DNA from 3 places in the Streptomyces sp. NPDC057280 genome. Region 2 is predicted to be linked to each of the others. Evidence: riboswitches for the same ligand, from Rfam matches in the RefSeq annotation. Region 2 holds a riboswitch; each other region holds the start of a gene.
The links. Region 2 has a riboswitch for cyclic di-AMP ahead of ACFUO4_RS06180 (peptidoglycan DD-metalloendopeptidase family protein). Riboswitches for the same ligand answer to the same signal wherever they lie in the genome.

Region 1 (5,639 bases), on a different contig from region 2:
CGGGAACGCGGCCGACCAGACCCAGCACTGGCAGTGGGGCACGCAGGCCTTCGACACCGGCGCCTATGACGCCACACAGTGGAACTCCGACGGGGTCACGCCGGACGACGGGGAGCCCGTCGACCATCAGTCGACCGCGCTGTTCGAGCAGGTCTCCTATGACGAATACGACGAACCCGCCGCGCACGACACCGAGTTGAGCGCCACCGGCGAACTGCCCGCCCTCTCCGAGGACGACAGCGACGCCGCCCCGCTCCTCGACGACCAGGAAGACCCCACTCCCGCCCCGGGCTCCCGCATGGCCGCCCGCAACGCGGGCCGTTCCCGCCGCCGTACGCCCGCGAAGCGCTCCGCGCTGATGAAGATCGCGGTGCCCTCCGCGTGCGTCATGGGGGTCACCGGCATCGCGGCCGCCTCCATCGGCAGCATGAGCGACGGCAAGGACACCTCGACGACCGCGTCCGACGCGACGACGAAGTCCGTGAAGCCGTCCGCCGCGAACAACAAGCTGGACACGCAGCTCGAGTCCCTCTCCGCGGGCGCCGACGACTTCGCCGACCGGGCCAGCCGGACGCAGGAGCGTATCGACCTCAAGGCCCAGCAGGAGGCCGAGAAGAAGAAGGCGGCGGAGGAGGCGGCCCGCAAGGAGCGGCTGCGCCCCAAGTTCGCCCTCCCGGTCGCCCAGCACGGCCTCAGCGCCTACTACGGCCAGGCCGGCGTCAACTGGATGTCCGTGCACACCGGCATCGACTTCCCGGTCTCCTACGGCACCACGGTGATGGCCGCGACCGACGGCGTCGTCCGGACGCAGTGGAACAGCGCCTACGGCAACATGATGATCGTGACCGCGAAGGACGGCACGGAGACGTGGTACTGCCACCTCTCCAGCTACCGCGTCGCCTCCGGTACGACGGTCAAGGCCGGCGACCCGATCGCGTACAGCGGCAACTCGGGCAACTCCACCGGCCCGCACCTGCACTTCGAGGTCCGCCCGGCCGGCGGCTCGGCGATCGACCCGCTGCCGTGGCTGAGGAGCCACGGCCTGGACCCGACGTAAGCGCCGCATTCTTCACGGGCCCCCACCTCTGAGGCGGGGGCCCGTACTGCTTACAGCTTCTCCACCGGCGCATACCGCAGCAGCAACCGCTTCGGCTTGGCCTCTCCGAAGTCGATCGTCGCCTCCGCGTTCGCCCCCGTGCCCTTCACCGCCATGACCGTGCCGAGCCCGAACTGGTCGTGGGTGACACGGTCACCGACGGCCAGCGAGACGACCGGTTTCTCCGACGAACGGCTCGTGGCGAAGCCGGACGCGCCCCGCGCCGAGGAGCGCGAGCGGGAGGACGAGAGCGTGGCGGCGACCCCGGACACCGGGCCCGCGGGCGCCGCGGTGGCGCCGGTCCGCTTCCACTCCACGTGCTGCTCCGGGATCTCCGACAGGAAGCGCGAGGGCGGGTTGTACGACGGCTGCCCCCACGCGCTGCGCAGCGACGAGCGGGTCAGGTACAGCCGTTCCCGCGCGCGCGTGATGCCGACGTACGCGAGCCGGCGCTCCTCCTCCAGTTCCTTGGTCTGGCCGAGGGCGCGCATGTGCGGGAAGACGCCGTCCTCCATGCCGGTCAGGAAGACGACCGGGAACTCGAGTCCCTTGGCGGTGTGGAGCGTCATCAGGGTGATGACACCGGAGCCGTCCTCGTCCTCGTCGGGGATCTGGTCGGAGTCGGCGACGAGCGCGACCCGCTCCAGGAAGGCGGCGAGCCCGGGAGACTCCTCGCCCTCCGCCGTCTCCTGCTCGAACTCCAGGGCCACGGCGGCGAGTTCCTGGAGGTTCTCGATCCGGGTCTCGTCCTGCGGGTCGGTGGAGGCCTGCAACTCGGCGAGATAGCCCGTGCGTTCGAGCACCGCCTCCAGAACGGTCGCCGGTCCCGCGCCGGAGTCGACGATCGTACGGAGCTCCTCCATCAGCACGTTGAACCGCTTCACGGCGTTCGTCGACCGCGCGGCCATGCCGTACGCCTCGTCGACCCGCTTGAGGGCCTGCGGGAAGCTGATCTTCTCGCGCTGGGAGAGGGCGTCGATCATCGCCTCGGCGCGCTCGCCGATGCCCCGCTTGGGGACGTTGAGGATGCGCCGCAGCGGCACCGAGTCCTCGGGGTTGGCCAGCACCCGCAGGTAGGCCAGGACGTCCCGGACCTCCTTGCGCTCGTAGAAGCGGACGCCGCCGACGACCTTGTAGGGCAGGCCGACGCGGATGAAGATCTCCTCGAAGACCCGGGACTGGGCGTTGGTGCGGTAGAAGACGGCGACATCGCCGGCCTTCGCCTCGCCCGCGTCCGTCAGTCGGTCTATCTCGTCGGCGACGAACTGCGCCTCGTCGTGCTCGGTGTCGGCGACGTAGCCGGTGATGCGCGCCCCGGCGCCCGCGTTGGTCCACAGGTTCTTGGGGCGGCGGGACTCGTTGCGCTCGATGACCGCGTTGGCGGCGGACAGGATCGTCTGGGTGGAGCGGTAGTTCTGCTCCAGCAGGATCGTCGTCGCGTTCGGGTAGTCCTCCTCGAACTGGAGGATGTTGCGGATCGTCGCGCCACGGAAGGCGTAGATCGACTGGTCGGCGTCACCGACGACGCAGAGCTCGGCGGGCGGGACGTCGAACTCGTTCGGCGGGACGTCCTCGTCGTGCGCACCCGTCCCGACCAGCTCCCTGACCAGCGCGTACTGGGCGTGGTTGGTGTCCTGGTACTCGTCGACCAGGACGTGCCGGAAGCGGCGGCGGTAGTGCTCGGCGACATCGGGGAACGCCCGCAGCAGGTTGACCGTCGTCATGATCAGGTCGTCGAAGTCGAGGGCGTTGGCCTCGCGCAACCGCGACTGGTACATGGCGTAGGCCTGGGCGAGGGTCTTCTCGAAGCCGTCGGTGGCCTGGGCCGCGAAGTCCTCCTCGTCGATCAGCTCGTTCTTGAGGTTGCTGATCTTGGCGCTGAAGGACTTGGGCGGGAAGCGCTTGGGGTCGAGGTCGAGGTCACGGCAGACCAGGGCCATGAGGCGCTTGGAGTCGGCGGCGTCGTAGATCGAGAAGGAGGACGTGAAGCCGAGCTTCTTGCTCTCCCGCCGCAGGATGCGCACGCACGCACTGTGGAAGGTCATCACCCACATCGCGTTCGCGCGCGGGCCGACGAGCTGCTCGACGCGTTCCTTCATCTCGCCCGCGGCCTTGTTGGTGAAGGTGATCGCGAGGATCTGCCCCGGGTGGACATTCCGCTCGGCCAGCAGGTAGGCGATACGGTGCGTGAGCACGCGTGTCTTGCCCGATCCGGCGCCGGCCACGATGAGCAGCGGGGTGCCGGAGTGCACGACGGCGGCCCGCTGGTTCTCGTTGAGCCCCTCGATCAGCGCCGCCGCGTCCAGGGCCGGGCGCGGGGCGCCGTCGCGGTAGTACGCGTCCCGGTCCGGCGGCACGTCGAACTTCCCGCCGAACAGATCGTCCGGAACGGGTTCCGGTCCGTGCTCGTCCTCGGGCGGAGGCGGGGGCTCCTCCTCGTGACCCTTGGGGGTCTGGAGGTCCGCCAGGAAGCTGTCGTCAAAGAGGCTGCTCATCGCTCTCCGAGTCTAGGGTGCCGCACTGACACCCCGCCGCCGCCCCGAGAAGTCGGCCCGATGACGGCCTCCTCCGAAGCCGGGGATCTTCCGGCCGTGATCGCCGAGCACCTTCCGTCACCTGCCCATTACTTCTCGCGACCGGCCGGCCAAGGTCACGAAAATGTATCGGGCCTATCGGACATCAACCTTCACAGGGGCCACACCCGTTGGCTACCGTGCCGGTCAGGCCGTACGACCCCCACCGGCGAACGTCGCCGGGCCGCGCGGCCTCCGCCGAGTCCGGTGCGCCGCCATGGCAGCCGGAGCCGGGGACCCACACCGACCTTGGGGTGAATCGGCCCAACTCCCTTTCGGGGGACGGCCGTAGGGCACACCTTCCGAACCACCCGCCCGAACCCGACAGCTAACTCGGTAGGCGGAACATGGAAGGAGTCGCCTCCCTTGGCGTCGCACGCAAGGCCACGTCCTGCGGGAACGCGCGTAGCAGGCATACGCACCCCCGCGCTCGCAACGGCCGCCCTCACCTCCGTGGCCCTGCTCTCCCAGACCGCCACCGCCGCCCCCTCGACCGACGACAGGCCGAGCCTGGAGGAAGTCGAGAAGAAGGTCGACGACCTCTACCGGCAGGCGGAGTCGGCGACCGAGAAGTACAACTCGGCCAAGGAGAAGACCGCCACGCAGCGCAAGGAGGTCGACACCCTCCTCGACGACGTCGCCCAGCGCACCCAGAAGCTCAACGAGGCCCGCGAGGAACTCGGTTCCTTCGCCGCGGCCCAGTACCGCACCGGCGCCTCCGCGCCCGACACCGCGACCTTCCTGCTCGCGGACACCCCGCAGGACTACTTCGACCAGACGCAGCTGATGGGCCGCATGACGGACCGTCAGAAGGGTGCGGTCGACGACTACATCAGCGCTCAGTCCGCGACGATGAAGAAGCGGCAGGAGGCCACCAAGAGCCTCGAGACGCTCACCGACTCGCAGGCCGACCTGAAGACCGCCAAGGCGACCGTCCAGCGCAAGCTCTCCGCCGCGCGCGAGCTGCTGTCGCAGCTGACCGCCGAGGAGAAGGCGCGGCTCGCGGCGATCGAGAAGAAGAAGCAGGAGGAGGCCGCCCGCAAGGCCGCGGAGCTGGCGCAGCAGCAGAAGGCCGCGGAGCAGACCGCGGCGGCGGAACAGGAGGCGAGCACTCCGGACAGCTCGGCCCCGGCCGACTCCTCATACGCCACCAAGGCCGACAAGGCCCTCGCCTTCGCCCGCGCGCAGGTCGGCAAGCCGTACGTCTGGGGCGCCACCGGCCCCGACTCCTACGACTGCTCCGGCCTCACCCAGGCCGCCTGGAACGCCGCCGGCATCACCCTCCCCCGCACCACCTACGACCAGGTGAACTTCGGCACCACGGTCTCCCTCGCCAACGCCCAGCCCGGTGACCTGGTCTTCTTCTACGACGACGTCAGCCACGTCGGCCTCTACATCGGCAACGGCATGATGATCCACGCGCCGAAGCCGGGGGCGTACGTCCGCGAGGAGTCGATCTACTACGACGGCGAGTCGGCGATCCACAGCGTGGTGCGCCCGGCCTAGGCCGGCCCGTCCGCGGTGGCGCGCCCGGCCCAGGCGTCGCGCACCCCCGCGCTCTTTTCTCCACGCCCGCGCGCGTGCCCCGCTCTCATCCCCCCGCGCGCTCCTTAGCATCACTTTCATGCCCGAGACGCCCCATACCTCCCCCCTCCGCACCTGGTGGGCGCAGCGCCCGCCCGCCGCCGGTTCCGCGGTGATGGCGACCGGCATCGTGTCGGTCGCCCTGCATCTGACGGGGTACGAGGTGATGTCCCGCATTGCTCTGGTGCTGGCGTCCGTGGGCTGGGTGGCGCTGGCCGCCGACTTCGCCGTACGCCTGCTGCTGGAGCGGTCGCGCTGGGTGGCGGAGGCCGAGACGCCGGGCGCGCTCACGGCGGTCGCGGCGACCACGGTGCTGGGCACCCGCTTCTCCGCCCTGGGCTGGCAGCACCTCGCCGAAGCACTGCTGGCGCTGGCCACGGTGCTGT
Region 2 (5,639 bases):
ACACGTCCTTGACCGACAGTTCGACCCGGTGCGGGCCGCGCCCGGCGGCGGTGATCTCGAGGTCCTCACGGTCGACGGCGTACAGCCGTTTCCGGCCACCGTCGACGGAGACGTAGATCTGCGCGGGCACGGTGACCGACGAGACGTCGAACAGGGCGTGGACGCTGTCCCCGGTGAACCGGAAGCCCAGCCGGGAACCGGAGTTGACGGTGACCGCCGCCTCCGCGGTGCGACCCCAGTGGCCCTCGTAGGCCAGGCGCCGGTCGTCCGGCCGTACGAGGTCCTCGGCGGCCCTCACGGGCTGCACCGCCCCCATGACCAGGCCCGCGGCCACCGCAGCGATCAGTGCGGAACGTCTCATGACGGGATCCGATCGCCGATCAGGGCGAGGTTCTGGATCGCCGCGAGCGCCCACTGGGCCGAGGAGTTGGTGGAGATCCAGGGGATCTCCTCGGTCGTCCGCAGCACGGCCGGCGCCTTGATCGTCACCGGGTTCCAGTCGTTGGACGGGAAGTAGGTGTCGCTGCCGGTGAAGAACTCCTTCCATGCGCGCGTGGCGAGCGTCGGGTCGTCCTTGTGCCGCGCCGCGTAGGCGGTGATCCGCGAGTGCGCGGCGGGCAGCGCCGACTTCCAGGTGGAGCCGGTGAGTTGCTTCTTCTGGGCGTCGGTGGCGTTGTAGTACTGCGCGTAGTTCAGCCAGGCGGTGCGGAACTCGGGCTCCTCGTCGCCGAACAGGGACACGAGTTCGCTGTTGGTCTCGACGAGGCCGAAGACGGCACTCAGGTGGGACACGCTCACGGCCGTGCTCGTGGTGATCGCGAATTCGCCGGTGTCCGCGTCGAGCAGACCCGTGCCGGTGAAGAAGCCGTTGGGCTGCGCGGCAATCGTCCGCAGCGAGTTGACCAGCTTGGCCTTCGCCTTCTCGGCGTTCGGACCCCGTCGCTCCCACTCGGTGAGCCAGGCCGCCGAGATGCCGCCCCAGTCGGTGCCGAAGCCGACCGACAGCGCGTGCCGGTCACCGGGCGTGTAACCGTCGGTGCGGACCTTGCGCTGCGGGTCGACCGCCAGGAACGTCCGTTCCACGTCGACGAGTTCGGACAGCAGGTCACCGGTGCGTTCGTCGCCGGTGAGGAAGTACAGGAAGCGGCGGTTGGCGGCCGTGGAGATGCGGACCTGCTTGGCGCTGTCCGCCCAGTGCTGCACACCGTGCCGGGTGCCCAGGCCTGCCCACTTGCCGAGGTGGTAGACGTCGACCTCGCCGGTGTGCCGGGTCATCGCCTCGGCGAACCGGAACACCTCGGCGGAGCCGGTGCGCAGGAAGTGGTACCAGAGCCAGAGGTCGGTCCCCAACTCCGAGTTGTCCCAGGCGTATCCGCCGACGTCGTACCGCCAGACGTGCCGGTCGTTGTCGTAGGTGTGCTGGACGTCGCCGTAGTCGAGGAAGCCGTACCAGCGGTGTTGTTCACGCTGGTCGCGGTAGTAGGCGAACAGGTCGTCGAGACGGTCCTCGATCGCCGAACGCGCCGCAGTGGACCGGTCGACGGGCGCCCAGTCGCCGAACACCCCGGCGGCGTGCAGCCGCCCGGGCGTCGCGGTGAGCAGCGGCGGGGTCGCGACCGCGACGGCCTGCGCGGCGAGAACACCGGCGGGCGGGGTCTTCTCGACGGCCCAGAAGGTCAGTTCACTCGTGCGTGCGATGCCGTACGGGGTGCCGAAGCCCGGCTCGTAGTCCTCGTACGTGATCTCCAGACCGCCGTCGGACTGCTCCTCGTACGTGTCCTGCCCCAACCCGTCGTGGTAGAAGCGCAGGTCGAGCGGCTGGGCCTCCGGCGAGTACAGCCATACGGTGGCCTCGGCGGCGTCTCCCGCCGCTCCGCGTACGTCCAGCTGGGCCGGGTGGCGCTGCCAGAAGTCCCGCAGCCCGAAGGAGAGTCCGCCGCTCGCCCCGCCGACGTAACCGAGGCCTGCGGCACGGCGGCCGGCCGCGGCGTGGATCCAGCCGTAGCCCGCCTTGGTGCGCTTGCGGACGGTGTAGCCGTCGGCGTTGGGCTGGGTCAGGGTGTAGTCGCCCCAGGCCGGGATGTAGGCGAGGCGGTCGGCGACCCGGGTGTCCCAGGTCGCGGTGTCGGGCAGCCGCTCACCGGCGATCTGCGCGGCGCGCAGCGCGGCCCCGGGGTCGCGGCGCAGTCCGGTGATGCCCTGGACGGCCTCCCCGAACAGACCGCCGCCGGAGTCGGCGAACCGCACATGGCGGTCGTAGGGCCGGTCGCTCAGCGGCACGGTGAAGCGGACGCCCAGACCGCGCAGGAAGTCCCCCCGGTCCGAGCCCGGCGTCTGCTCGCCGTCCCAGACGAAGGTGTGCACCAGCCGGAAGGAGTCGGCACCGGCGAAGAAGGAGAAGCGCAGGGTGTACGGCAGCCAGGCCCGCCCGCCGTCGCGGTGCCGGCCCTCGACGCGGACGACGGCCCGGACCGGACCGTCCTGCTCCACCTCGACCTTCTCGACCCGGCCGGCGAAGTGGGAGACGTCCGCGCCGTCCCGCACCGACTCCTGCCGCAGGGCGACGAGCCTGCCGTCGCGGGCGATCTCGGCCGACCCGCGCCGCACACTCCGTACGACGGTGTCGGAGCCCTTGACTCCGAAGACGGCCGTGATGACACCGGTCGACACCTCGACGCGGCCCGCGGACCGGGTGACCGCGACCTTCTGCTCCGGTGTGGCCGGGGTGCCCGCCGCGAGCTTGTAGGCGGAGGCCTTCGCAGCGCCCGGCGCGAGGGCGTGCGCCGTCCACTTCACCGAGCCGTCGGGCCAGTGGCCGGTGACCCAGCTCTGGACGGGGACGTCGTCGCCCGCGGCGGTCGTCAGCCGGAAGGTCTGCCCCGGCCGGTGCGCCCCGCGCGCCCATGGCACGCCCCAGGTGGTGCCTGCGTGGACGTCGGGCGCCGAGCCCTCCAGCCAGTGCAGTTCGGTGTCGTCGGGGTCCGCCGCGGCGGCGGTGCGGGACAGCGCCCAGGAGAACTGGGCCACGGCGGCCGCGGCTGCGGCGCCCTTGATGACGGTGCGTCGGTCGACGCCGGGCACGGGGACCTCCGGATGCGGGTGCGGATGCCATGACGGGCAGAAAGCGCTTGCATCGCTTCGGAGTTCACTGTGGTCCCAGCCTCCCCTCCCTGTCGACGGTTCGGGCAGCCGCGCCACAAGACCGCAATGAACCGATCATGAAACGGCAAGACCCCACACCGAAGGCCGGACCCGGGGATCGGGATCCGGCCTTCGGTGGCATCGGGGGGAGCGTCAGCCGACGGCGACGCCCTTCGAGCGGAGGTACGCGACCGGGTCCACGTCCGAGCCGTAGTCCGGCGTCGTCCGGATCTCGAAGTGGAGGTGCGGACCGGTCACGTTGCCGGTGGCACCGGAGAGGCCGACCTGCTGGCCCTCGGTGACAGTCTGGCCGGACGAGACCGACAGCGAGGACAGGTGGGCGTACTGCGCGTAGTAGCCGTCGGCCAGCTTGATGACGACCTGGTTGCCGTACGCGCCGCCCCAGCCGGCGGAGACGACGGTGCCCGCACCCACGGCCTTGAGCGGGGTACCGGTCGGGACGACGAAGTCGACGCCCGTGTGATAGCCGCTGGACCACATGCTGCCGGCCACGTGGTAGCCCGTGCCGACGGTGGCGCCGGAGACGGGCAGGGTGAAGCCACTGGAACTGCCGGCCGACTCGCTGCTCCGGGTGGCGGTCGTCGTGTCCGAGGAGGACGAGGACTTCTCGGAGCTCGTCGACCTGTCCGCGCTCGCCGGCTTCTCGGTCCTCGCCGCCGCCTTCTTGCCCAGCGTGAGCTTCAGGCCGGGATGGATGAGCGAGGGGTCGGAACCGACGGCCTCACGGTTGTCCGAGTACAGCTTCTTCCAGCCGCCGGTGACGTGCTGTTCGTCGGCGATCTTCGAGAGGTAGTCGCCGGCCCTCACCGAATAGGTGCGCACGGTCGCGGTGTTCGCGGCGCCCTTCTTCTGCGTGGCCTTCTCGGTGGCCGTCTTCGCGGCGACCGGAACGGACTGGACCGCCTTTTCAGAAACGGACTGGCCGGTGGCCGCGTGGGCGCCGGCGGCCCCCATCAGAGGCAGGGCGAGTGCGGCGCCACCGGTTCCGGCGACGGCGATCGAGCGGGTGAGCCGCTGGGACTTGGGGCGGCGGTGCTTACCCTTCGCGGGCATGGGGAATTCCTCTCCGGCGCCTGCGAGGTGAGCTGTCGGGTGCGGACTGGAGATGTCCGGACGCACCGAGGTGCGACTTAACCCCAAGCCTGTTCCGGAAGACCGGTCCAGGCGGTTGTACCTGTGGGTCCCCCGCTCCTGCCGTTCACGGGTGAGTTGTGCGGATTCCGGTCGGCGGCAGGATTGGGCGTCCGTCCGGATTGGTGGCGAACGTAAGCGAGGAAGACGCAAAGGGACAAGTAAGAGGTTCCAGGGTGATTGCGTTCCTCTTGATCCGCCGCGAAATTCACGGTCACCCTCCGTGTTGTGGCGGCCTTCCCGGAACGCAATCACCCAGTTTTTGACGGCGAATTACGTGAACATGACGGACGACTCAGGGTCACCGATATGACGCTGCTCACGTGCCGTTTTCACAGCTTCCCCGATTCCAGAGCGAGTTGGAATGAAGGCTACGCAAGCCGTCAATTCGGACAGAAAGTTCAGATGCGACGCAGTCGCAGAACTGCCGCATCCAGATCGCCCCGCAATCCCACCCGCAGCCCGTGATGCTGCAATACGGCTCCTCTGTGGATTTCGCCCGTTTCGCGGCATTCATACGAGGCCGTGGGGTCGAGGCCGCGCAGACGGAGCGCCGGAACGGGTTCGCCGTACCGCTGCGACTGGAGCCAGGCCAGGACGACGGTCTCGTCCCCGAGGACGTACTGCACGGCGCTCAGTCCGTCGCCCTGCGGCGCCCGCAGCCGGTACTGGTCGCCACGCTGCACGAGCGGCCGGATGCCCTTGTAGAGCTCCACCCACTCGCGGGCCTCGGCGAGCTCCTCCTCGGTCCACTCCGTGAGGTCCCCGCCCACCCCGAGCACTCCGGCCATGGCGCTGACGAAGCGGAAGCGCAGCGAACTGACCCGCCCGTTGAGCTGGGTGTTGGGGCTGTCGGTGACCCAGGCGGCCATCACGCGCGCGGGGTGGATCTGGCTGAAGCCGTGCTGGATGGCGAGCCGGTCGAGCGGGTCGGTGTTGTCGGAGGTCCACACCTGGTCCGTGCGGCTCAGCACGCCGAGGTCGATCCGGCCGCCGCCGCCCGAGCAGGACTCGAAGGCGACGCCGGGGTGGGCGGCCCGCAGCCGGTCCAACAGGGCGTAGAAGGCCTGCACATGGTCGACCCAGAGCCGCTGCGGATAGGCCTCGCCGGGCCAGCCCGCGTCGGTGAAGCAGCGGTTGAAGTCCCACTTCACGTAGTCGATCGGGGCGCTGGACAGCAGGGCGTCGAGCTGCCCCCAGAGGTACTCCTTGACGTCCTCGCGCGCGAGGTTGAGCACGAGCTGATTGCGCAGTTCCGTCCGCTTTCGTCCCGGCTGGAACTGCACCCAGTCGGGGTGTGCCCGGTACAGGTCGCTGTCGGGGTTGACCATCTCGGGCTCGACCCA
Region 3 (5,639 bases), on a different contig from region 2:
GCAGTCGCAGCGGGCGGAGCCGAAGACGTCGCCGGTGAGGCACTCGGAGTGCAGCCGGACCAGAGGATCGGGGCCGGGCTCGCCGAGGACGACCGCCAGGTGTTCCTGGCCGTCGACCAGTCCGTGGAAGGTGACCAGCTCGGAGTCGACGCGGTAGCCGTCACCGAAGCGCAGGGGCACGCGGACGCGGGAGCGCTGGGTTGCGGCGGGGATGTCGGTCATGCGGGTACTCCGGTCCGTAGACATATCTGCTTCAGTTTTGAAGCAGATCTACGGTTCGAGACCCTACCCCATGCTTTAAATTTGAAGCAACAGGTATATGGCGCTTGTCACGAACCTCGTCGTGAACCCCGTTACGAACAGGACGGCGACGACCGCCGCCGCCACGGAACCTCGTCCCCCGTGTCCTCCTGGAGCCCGTCCGCGATCGCCCGGGAGATCTCCTCCAGCTGCCCCACCTGCTCGGGGCCGAGCCGGTCGAAGATCGCGGAGCGGACCGTCTCGACATGTCCCGGCGCCGCCCGCTCCACCTCCGCCATGCCCTCGTCGGTCAGTACGGCGATGCTGCCGCGCTTGTCCCACCGACAGCTCTCCCGCCCGACCAGCCCGTCCTTCTCCAGCCGGTTCACGGCGTACGTGAGCCGCGGCCGCGTGATCTTCAGCCCCTCGGCGAGATCCGTCATCCGCAGCCGCCGTTCCGGCGCCTCGGAGAGAGTGGCGAGGATGGAGTAGTACAGGTGCGGCATGCCGGCATCCTGCTGGAGCTGCCGGTCGATCGCGTCCTCCAGGAGGTGCGTCGCGGCCATGAACGCGCGCCAGGCGCGCTGCTCCTCGGGGGTGAGCCAGCGAGTCGTCATGCCCCCAGTGTAGGTTTGCTTCAAACTTGAACCAAGAATCGCACGTCACAGCGCGCCGCAGCACCCCACCGAACGCCATCGCAGATCTCAGCGAGAGGGACCGCGCCGATGCCCCACCCGTACGTCCTCCTCTCCGCCGCCGTCTCCCTCGACGGCTACCTCGACGACACCGGCCCCGACCGGCTCCTGCTCTCCTCCCCGGCCGACTTCGACCGCGTCGACGAGGTCCGCGCCTCCGTCGACGCGATCCTGATCGGCGCCGGCACCATCCGCGCCGACAACCCGCGCCTGCTGGTGAACTCCGCGGAGCGCCGCGCGGCCCGGGTGGCCGCGGGCAAGCCGGAGTACCCCCTGAAGGTCACGGTCAGCGGCTCGGGCGACCTGGACCCGCAGGCGCAGTTCTGGCAAACGGGCGGCGACAAGGTCGTCTACACGACGGACAAGGGCGCCGAACGTGCCGAGGCGCACGGCCTCGCCGCCGACGTCGTCTCCCTCGGCGCCGACCTCGACTGGGACCGCCTTCTGACCGACCTCGCCGCCCGGGGCGTGGACCGCCTCATGGTCGAGGGCGGCGGCCGGATCCACACCCAGCTGCTCCAGCTGGGCCTCGCCGACGAACTCCAGCTGGTGCTGGCCCCGCTGTTCGTCGGCACCCCGGAGGCGCCCCGCCTCTTCGGCCCCGGCGGCTACCAGGCCGGCCGCCTGCGGCTGACGGAAACCCGGCAGATCGAGGACGTGGTCCTCATGCGCTACGAGCCCACCGCCCCCGGCACCGGCCCGCGCGCCACACCCGCCGACCACCACTGGCTCCGCCTCGCCTGCGAACTGGCGACGCTCTGCCCGCCGTCGCGGACCGCGTTCAGCGTCGGCGCGGTCGTGGTCGCCGCCGACGGCACGGAACTCGCGCGCGGGTACTCGAGGGAGGGCGACGACCCCGTCGTACACGCGGAGGAGGCGGCCCTGACGAAGATCGGCGCGAACGACCCCCGGCTGGCGTCGGCGACCGTCTACAGCAGCCTGGAACCCTGCGCCCGCCGCGCCTCCCGCCCCGCGCCCTGCGCCCGGCTGATCCTCGACGCCGGGGTACGGCGGGTGGTGACGGCCTGGCGGGAGCCGGACACGTTCGTGACGGCGGCCGACGGAAACGGGCTGCTGGCGGCGCACGGTGCCGACGTCGTCGTACTGCCGGAGTACGCGGAGCGGGCGAAGGCGCCCAACAAGCACTTGCTGTCGTAGGAGCGAGGAGCGGCGAAGGCGCCGAACAGGCACCTGTCGCCCTGGCGGCGGGACCCCGCCGGGGCCGGCCGACCGATCGGCCCAACAGATCCTGCGCCCCGGCAACCCCCGGTCCACGCTTCCCCTATGAGGCCCCGACTCACCGCCGCTCTCCTGCTGGTCCCGCTCCTCGCCACCGCCTGCGCGGGGACCGGTGCCGGTACCCGCACCATGGCCCGCGCGCTGCCCCCGGACACCGCCTTCACCCACCCCGGCGTGCTCGTCAGCGAGGCGCAGCTGGAGGCCGTGAAGAAGAACGTCACCGCGGGGAAGCAGCCGTGGCTGAAGGCCTACCTCGACATGCGGGACAGCAAGTACGGGGCGTACACGTACACGCCGGAGCCGTACGCCAGCGTCGACTGCCCCGGTGGCGACCACGCCGACCGGCCCGCGCACGGGTGTGTCGAGGAGCGCGAGGACGCCATCGCCGCCTACACCCAGGCCCTTCTCTTCCGGATCACCGGCAAGCAGCAGCACGCTGTGAAGGCCAGGGAGATCATGGACGCCTGGTCGGCGAAGATGCGGCGGCACACCGAGGAGGACGCCGGGCTGCAGACCGGGTGGGCCGGGTCGACATGGGCGCGGGCCGCCGAGATCGTCCGGCACAGTCCCGGCGCGGGCTGGCCGGCGGACCGGGTCGCCCGGTTCGAGACCATGCTGCGCACGGCGTATCTGCCGGCCGTCACGCGCAAGGTCCCCGACTACAACGGCAACTGGGACCTCGTGATGACCGACGCGGCCATCGGCATCGCCGTCTTCCTGGAGGACCGCAAGGCCTTCGACCACGCCCTGGAACGGGTCCGCGAGCGCGTGCCCGCCTACTTCTACCTGGCGAAGGACGGCAAGCTGCCGCTCACGCCCAAGGGGTCGACCGTCGGCACCCCGCAGAAGCTCACGACGTACTGGTTCGGGCAGAAGACGTACAAGGACGGCATGTCCCAGGAGACCTGCCGCAACTTCAAGCACGTCGGCTACTCCCTCGCCGCCACCGCCCACATCGCCGAGACCGCCTGGCACCAGGGCATCGACCTGTACGGCGAGGTGAAGGACCGGCTCAAGAGCGCCCTCGCCTTCCACGCCCGGTACCAGGCGGGGGAGACCGCGCCCGTGTGGCTGTGCGGCGGCAAGGTCGACCGGAACATGGGGCCGGACCTGGAGGTCGCCCTCAACCACCTGGAGAACCGCCTCGGCGACTCCGTCCCGGCCGCCCACAAGCTCGCCGAAAAGACCCGCCCGGCCGGCACCGACAACCTCTTCGTCTCCTGGGAGACCCTGACCCACGCGGGCAATCCCGGCACCTGAGAACCGCCCGTGAGCTGCGGCGACGTAAAGGTGGCGCGAGCGGTCCCGCGAATGGCGTATGCTGGTTTCACCGACGCGGGGTGGAGCAGCTCGGTAGCTCGCTGGGCTCATAACCCAGAGGTCGCAGGTTCAAATCCTGTCCCCGCTACTGAAGGCCCAGGGCCGGAATCCAGTTCAATGGATTCCGGCCCTGAGTCGTTTCGAGGTTCTTCCGCTGGAGTCGGCGATGTCACGGCCGGTGATCGGGCGAGCGCCCTCCGCATAACAACTGACATACCGTCAATACCTGTGAGCCTCCTGGGAGTCCTCGCGGGCGCGGTCAACTCGCCCGATTTTCACCGGCCATGACCCCTACGTCCTGCCGAAAAAGGTTAATGATCAAGCGGAACAGCTTGGAATCCGTACCCCGGGTCTATTAACGTTCGATAACGCAGCGCGGTCGTCCCAGCCGTCACAAGAGTCGGCTCCGTGCGCACGCGCCGAATCCCGCAAGGGAACCGGGGAACCACCAACTTGGGGTGAATCACGCGGAAGTCGCCGTGGCAGCACGGCGGTTATACGCGCGTAGGAGACCTTCCTGCTCCGAACCCGTCAGCTAACCCGGTAGGCGAGAAGGAAGGAAAGGAGCACGCCCACGTGGCGTCAAACCGGCCTGCCCCCGAGGCCCCGTACGTGCCGAGCCAGCGCAGCACCGATGCCTTCGGCTACGGCAGCTACCACCACGACGAGGGCCCGCAGGACGTCTGGAATCCCACCGAGGACTCCCTCCGTCCGCCGCGTGGCAAGCACCGGGTGGCCAAGCAGCGCGGCGGGGGACTCGCCCGCAGTTCCACGGTCCTGGGCGTCGGTGTCATAGCCGCCGTCGGCGCGGGCGGCATGGCCAGCGCCAACACCGGCAAGCCGCCGGTCTCCATCTCGATCCCCGACCTGCCCAACGTGGGCGGTGTCTTCGGCGGTGACGACGAGGCCCCCAAGGGTTCCGCCACCGCCCTCAGCAGCCTGGCCACCAGCGCCACGCGGACCGCCGAGACCGGCTCGGACGCCGGTGAGGCGCTGCGCAACCGGATCATGGCGCAGGCCGAGAGCCAGCAGAACCAGGTCGACAACAAGGCGCAGCTGGCCGCCGAGGCCGAGGTCGCCACGCAGACCGCGAAGGCCGAGGCCGCCGCGCTCAAGCAGGCCGCCGACGACGCCGCGGCGGCGAAGAAGGCCGCCGAGGAGAAGGCCGCGAAGGAGGCCGAGGCCAAGCGCCTCGCCGAGCTCGCCAAGCAGTTCACGCTGCCGACCTCCTCGTACACGATCACCTCGACCTTCGGTCAGGCCGGTTCGCTGTGGTCCTCCGGCTACCACACCGGTCTGGACTTCGCGGCCCCCACGGGCACGCTGATCAAGGCGATCCACAGCGGCACCATCACGGAGGCCGGCTGGGCCGGCTCCTACGGCTACCGCACGATCCTCACCCTCGACGACGGCACCGAGCTGTGGTTCTGCCACCAGTCCTCGATCAGCGTCAGTGTCGGCCAGAAGGTCGGCACCGGTGATGTCATCGGGCGCGTGGGCGCGACCGGCAACGTGACCGGCGCCCACCTGCACCTGGAGGTCCACCCCGACGGGGCGGACACCGGCATCGACCCGATGGCGTGGCTGCGGAGCAAGGGCCTCAACCCCTGAGGCGCGGCACCTTCTGAACCCCGGCGGTCCCGACGCTCACCCCCCGACGTCAGGGCCGCCGGTCTTTGCGTGCCCGCCGCGGAATGTTGTACTCCGCTTGTTTACGGGAACTTTGCGGCCGTCCCGGAAGATCCGCCTCCGACGTGGGCGTTGTCCATCACCATGACTTCTCTTCGCAAGCTGGGCACGTCCGATCTCGAGGTCTTCCCGCTCTCCCTCGGCGGCAACGTCTTCGGCTGGACCGCCGACGAGGCGCAGTCCTTCGCCGTCCTCGACGCCTACGCCGCCGCGGGCGGCAACTTCCTCGACACCGCCGACTCCTACTCGCACTGGGTGGAGGGCAACTCGGGCGGCGAGTCCGAGACCATCATCGGCAAGTGGGTCAGGGCGCGCGGCAACCGCGACGACGTCGTGATCGCCACGAAGGTCAGCCAGCACCCGGAGCTCCAGGGTCTGCGGGCCGCCAACATCAAGGCCGCCGCGGACGCCTCCCTGCGCCGCCTGGGCACCGACCACATCGACCTCTACTACACC

Region 1: another riboswitch for cyclic di-AMP. It lies ahead of ACFUO4_RS20425 (NlpC/P60 family protein); the one in region 2 lies ahead of ACFUO4_RS06180 (peptidoglycan DD-metalloendopeptidase family protein).
Region 3: another riboswitch for cyclic di-AMP. It lies ahead of ACFUO4_RS34600 (M23 family metallopeptidase); the one in region 2 lies ahead of ACFUO4_RS06180 (peptidoglycan DD-metalloendopeptidase family protein).

What each region holds. Positions count from the first base shown of each region.
Region 1 is NZ_JBHUYR010000003.1:414,994-420,632, reverse strand. Features, by position in the region: gene ACFUO4_RS20435 (M23 family metallopeptidase) at 1-1,057, shown strand, start outside; gene pcrA (DNA helicase PcrA) at 1,108-3,591, opposite strand; cyclic di-AMP (ydaO/yuaA leader) riboswitch at 3,856-4,027, shown strand; gene ACFUO4_RS20425 (NlpC/P60 family protein) at 4,036-5,175, shown strand; gene ACFUO4_RS20420 (tellurite resistance/C4-dicarboxylate transporter family protein) at 5,294-5,639, shown strand, end outside.
Region 2 is NZ_JBHUYR010000001.1:1,333,269-1,338,907, forward strand. Features, by position in the region: gene ACFUO4_RS06170 (GDSL-type esterase/lipase family protein) at 1-361, opposite strand, end outside; gene ACFUO4_RS06175 (Tat pathway signal sequence domain protein) at 358-3,081, opposite strand; gene ACFUO4_RS06180 (peptidoglycan DD-metalloendopeptidase family protein) at 3,295-4,215, opposite strand; cyclic di-AMP (ydaO/yuaA leader) riboswitch at 4,220-4,388, opposite strand; gene ACFUO4_RS06185 (alpha-galactosidase) at 4,695-5,639, opposite strand, start outside.
Region 3 is NZ_JBHUYR010000007.1:472,491-478,129, forward strand. Features, by position in the region: gene ribA (GTP cyclohydrolase II) at 1-222, opposite strand, end outside; gene ACFUO4_RS34580 (MarR family winged helix-turn-helix transcriptional regulator) at 354-857, opposite strand; gene ACFUO4_RS34585 (dihydrofolate reductase family protein) at 966-2,093, shown strand; gene ACFUO4_RS34590 (alginate lyase family protein) at 2,220-3,434, shown strand; tRNA gene ACFUO4_RS34595 (tRNA-Met) at 3,509-3,582, shown strand; cyclic di-AMP (ydaO/yuaA leader) riboswitch at 3,902-4,059, shown strand; gene ACFUO4_RS34600 (M23 family metallopeptidase) at 4,071-5,105, shown strand; gene ACFUO4_RS34605 (aldo/keto reductase) at 5,268-5,639, shown strand, end outside.